DNA from 2 places in the Peribacillus sp. TH14 genome. Region 2 is predicted to be linked to the other one. Evidence: riboswitches for the same ligand, from Rfam matches in the RefSeq annotation. Region 2 holds a riboswitch; the other holds the start of a gene.
The links. Region 2 has a riboswitch for cobalamin ahead of JFU50_RS08095 (hypothetical protein). Riboswitches for the same ligand answer to the same signal wherever they lie in the genome.
Positions count from the first base shown of each region.

Region 1: another riboswitch for cobalamin. It lies ahead of metE (5-methyltetrahydropteroyltriglutamate--homocysteine S-methyltransferase); the one in region 2 lies ahead of JFU50_RS08095 (hypothetical protein).

Region 1 is NZ_JAEKEK010000001.1:1,261,041-1,263,530, reverse strand. It holds gene metE (5-methyltetrahydropteroyltriglutamate--homocysteine S-methyltransferase) at 1-856, opposite strand, end outside; cobalamin riboswitch at 1,012-1,203, opposite strand; gene JFU50_RS06340 (potassium channel family protein) at 1,495-1,914, shown strand; gene bcp (thioredoxin-dependent thiol peroxidase) at 1,977-2,447, shown strand; gene JFU50_RS06330 (aminopeptidase) at 2,459-2,490, shown strand, end outside.
Region 2 is NZ_JAEKEK010000001.1:1,670,951-1,673,440, reverse strand. It holds gene JFU50_RS08100 (ABC transporter substrate-binding protein) at 1-921, opposite strand, end outside; gene JFU50_RS08095 (hypothetical protein) at 925-1,431, opposite strand; cobalamin riboswitch at 1,630-1,849, opposite strand; gene JFU50_RS08090 (AAA family ATPase) at 2,051-2,490, shown strand, end outside.

The DNA of each region.
Region 1 (2,490 bases), 410 kb from region 2:
CTTTGTCTTTCGGGAAGCCGAATTCTTGAATATTACTAAGGTTTTTCCCTTTATCATGGACAAAATCAAGACCGATCCCTTGAACGTGTAATTCAATAACTTCTTGGTAGTGCTCTACCGCATCAAAGTATGTTTGTAGCATGATGTTCAAGTTTGGAGCTGCTTCATTCAATTTTTCATATAAGTAAGTAACAGTTTGCATATCATCTTTAGAAATGGATGAAACAAGGGAGGGTTCATCCATTTGCACCCACTTCACGCCTTCTTGTTCTAACTCTTGCAGAATTTGTGTGTATAAAGGCAGGAGACTAAGGATGATTCCAGGTACATCTTGCTTATTGTAGCCTTTAGACAGAGTAATAAAAGTATAAGGTCCGACTAAAACGGGCTTAGCTTCAATTCCTAGTTTTTCTTTGGCTTCGCGATAAGCAGCAAGTGGTTTATTTTCTGTCAAAGTCAGCTTCGACGGTTTTAATTCGGGAACGATATAGTGATAGTTTGTATTGAACCATTTCGTCATTTCAGAAGCAACTTCATCCTTGTTTCCGCGAGCCATAGAATAATATACAGAAAGGGGAACAGTGCCGCCTTTATAGGCTGAATAACGCTCAGGAACAAGACCGAACATTACAGACATATCGAGCATTTGATCATATAAAGTAAAGTCATTGACAGGAATAATATCTATACCTTGGTCCTTTTGCTTTTGTAAGTTGCCTAAACGGATGGCTTCTAGCTGTGCCGTAAACTCCGATTCATCGATTTTTCCCGACCAATAAGCTTCTAATGTGCGTTTCCATTCACGATCTTCCCCAATTCGCGGGTACCCTAAACTACTACTTTTCAATATTCCCATCCTCCTACATTCTTTTTTTAAAAAATAAAATAACAACAAAAAAAGCACCCCTAACCGTCAAAAGAGAAAGTTAGAAATGCTTAAAATAAAGGGGTATACAAAAACCCCTTAAAATTATAAGGTCCCTAACACTTCCCTATTCTCCGTAGGTTAAAACAGTGTTGTCGAAACAGGCAGGTCTCCTGACTTTAGGAATCTTATTAGCGGCAGGCCTTCCCAATCCGAAAATCAGTGGCATATTGCATAGCGCTAACATTCCTATTACAGTGGCGGGACCGTGCCGGAATTACACCGGACTTCCCTTTTAATCCTAAAAAAAATTAGGAACCTATTTCCACATATGAAATTTCACAAACCCGCTGTAAATTAAACTGCAGGCAACAAATATTTATAAAATAAAAACTATTATAAAAATTTAGACAAGCTTATCATATCCCGACTAAAATGGTCAACAAGGAAAAAAGTCTCGGGAAATGGGGTCTGACCCCGCCCTATATCGACAAAACTATTGGTGCACCTAGGTTTGTTTAAGGATGTGAATGTTGGGAAATGGGGTCTGACCCCTAAATAAAGAATATATTGTTTGGACGGGGAGTATGTATAGGGGGAGTGGGTTGTTTTGAAATGAGGCGTGGGGGATGACTTTTTACATCTTGATTGCAGGGATTATTTTTTGCATGGTGATGAGCATTCGAACGTTATTTCTTGTTGAGTCGGGAGGAAAAAAGTTTTCTCTAGAGGATATGCTATGGCTCGGCAATTTATATGCGACGATATTAGTAGGTTTTGCACTGATTTATTTATTATACGAGCTTCAGAATCATTCGGTGATTCTTGATATGGGCAATCGTTTAGACGGCAGTTTTTACGAGCAACTGAAGACTTCTTTTTATTTTAGTGCAATGACAATGTTTTCAGTAGGGTATGGAGATATAGCCCCGATAGGCATGGGCAGGATGATTGCGACAATCCAGGCGTTCATTGGATACACTCTCCCGGCTGCGTTTGTGATCCGGACAGTGATTGACTTAGAACAGAAGGAAAGGAAGAATAAATGAAAGTTGTGTTTCTTTCAATTATTGGGTACGCTTACCATAATGAAAGAAATGGAGGGGTAAGAATGACTGTTAAAATTGGAGAAAAAGCACCGGATTTTCAACTTCCTGCAAACAACGGTGAAAAAGTTTCCCTATCGGATTCTAAGGGCAAACACGTTGTTTTATATTTTTATCCGAAAGACATGACGCCTGGTTGCACAACGGAGGCCTGTGATTTCCGTGACCACAATGAGCAGTTTGAGGAATTGAATGCTGTCATCATAGGGATCAGTCCAGATCCGGCGGCGCGTCATGAAAAATTTATTGAAAAATATGGGTTACCTTTTCTGCTACTAGCTGACGAAAATCAAGAGGCTGCTGAATTATATGATGTATGGAAATTAAAAAAGAACTTCGGCAAGGAATATATGGGCATTGAACGTTCAACTTTTCTGATTGATAAGGAAGGAACGATAGTTAAAGAATGGCGTAAGGTAAAAGTCAAAGGCCATGTCGAAGAAGCGCTTGAAACTCTTCGTGATCTAGAAAAATAAGGTACAGCCAGATGAAGGATAAGCGAATAACCAAGCTTGCTGA
Region 2 (2,490 bases):
TGCTGCGAGTTCTACAGCTTCACCAATCCTTGGCCCAGGACGTGACATAATATTTTCATCAAGTAGATAGACTTGATCATTTTTCACGGCGTTGATATCTTCCCAGCCTTTACGGGATTTAATTTCATCAACAGCATCATCTGCAAAGGTAGCAGTTGTAATGATAGCATTAGGGTTTCGTTTGACAATTTCTTCATCTGAAACTTTAACCCAGCCTTTTTGGTCGGCAAAGATGTTTTCAATGCCTGCAGTTTTTAGAATTTCTTGTTGGAAGGTTTCCGCTCCTGTTGTATAGATTTCTGGAGCTGGACTAATTTCAAAATAGGTTTGTTCCTTTTCATCTAATGTTTCAATTTTTTCCTCAACACTTGTAATTTGGGTTTGGATATCTTTCACCAATTCTTCGCCTTTTTCAGCTACGCCCATGACTTCAGCAATTTGCCCAATATCCCCATATACATCATCAAAATTTGTCGCGGATTTAATAATGAATACTGGGATTCCAGCATCTTCAAGTGGTTTCATCGTCGTTTCATCACCAATGGTATAAGCAATAATGGCATCTGGTTTTAAGGAAATAATTTTCTCTGCATTGATATTCACCGAATCGGAAACATGTTCAATATCCTTTGCTTCTTCTGGATAATTATCGAAGTCGGTCACGCCAACGACCTTATCTCCCAGCCCTAGTTCAAATAAAATTTCTGTATTACTTGGTTGAAGTGAAACTACTGTTTCCGGAACTTTATCAAATTTTATTTTCTTTCCAGTATCATCGGTAACGGTATAGGCTTTGACTTCTTCTGTCTTATTAGTGTCTTTCTTTTCCTTTGCCGTCTGGTCATCCGTTACTCCACATCCGGTAAGGAAAAGGGCAAGTATCAAGGTGGAAATCCAACTAAATCGTATGCTTCTCTTCATTATTTATTCCTCCGTTTTCTTCTTCATGGGTTTGGTTGGGTATGATTTACTGATAAAAGGAATCTCCTCAATACCATGTTGCTTATTGACGTAGACAGCCATCACGAATAGAACATTTGCAAGCAAATGGGCGTAATCAAAGAGAATTTCAGGGATTTCTATTTCTAAACTAACCTTGTGTAAAGCACGGACCGACTTTTTGGCTTCACTGCGGCAAGTATGCAGAACACAGGCGGCGGTTGAACCTTGCGGAAGCACGAATGTCTCAATATGCTCTTTAACTTCTGCGACATAATGGTCGTAGATGGCACTTAGACGTTTCAGATCATTGTCGGTAATGGCCAATTTCCCACGGACTGAACCATTTAAATGATAAGCCATCGGCAACAATTCCATTAAATCTCGGTATACATCCGGAACATCCTTTGTAAGCGAGGCGGCCAAGCCAATTTGTGTCGTCAAAGAGTCGGTACGTATTTCATAATCGACGGTAGACTCGGATTCGCGCATGTATGGATAGCATAAAAAACGAAAATCCTTTTTTGCCATAACTCTTCCTCCTCTTCATAGTTAGATGAATCACCTCAGTATCGCTTTTCTCAGCAAAAGAAAAAGCCGACCAAGGGCATTGGTCGGCATCAATCACCTATGTATCTGTAACAGAAAAAGATGGAAGATTGCCGTACAATCCTCCTATCTTCCGAAGAGCATAATACGATAAAAAAGGCAGGTCTCCTGGCCCGTGCGTCATTTTACTCTAAGAACCTTCCCATTTGAACAGGATGAATGGTTATCGATGTGAATCTTTATCCTCAAACAGTGGTATTTATCTTATTTCATTAGCACTTACAGTTGCGGAAACAGCTTCGGTTTTACACCAAATTCCCTATTAAGCTGACAAGTCAGCACCTTTTTCTGCAAGGTTTATATTCACTTAGCAACAGTTTACCATACCTTTTTCCTAAAGCAGTATGAATATTTTTAGAGAAATTCGTTTATGGTTTGCGAATTATCTAGTAAACTTACAATGTAAGGTTTAATTGGATGTTAATGTAAAACGCATATCGAGTATAAAGAATATATAATAGGTGTTATATAAGAGTAATAGGGTAATCTCAGGAGGTAGAGTATGATTTATAAGCAGGTAAATCAAAAACTGGAAAAGATTTTAGGGAATATTGAAAAAGTGATTATTGGAAAACGAGATATAGCAGAACTGAGCATCGTAGCACTTCTTTCTGGGGGGCATGTTTTATTGGAGGATGTTCCTGGTGTAGGTAAGACTGTCATGGTCAGAGCACTGGCAAGATCGATAGGCGCAAACTTTAAGCGTATACAATTCACACCTGATTTACTACCTTCAGATGTAACGGGTGTTTCAATTTTCAATCCAAAGGAACAAGAATTTATTTTTAGACCAGGACCAATCATGGGCCATATTATTTTAGCCGATGAGATAAACCGGACCTCGCCGAAAACACAATCTGCCTTGCTTGAAGCAATGGAAGAGGCAAGTGTGACGGTTGATGGGGTTACAAGGGGATTGGAGAAACCCTTTTTCGTTATGGC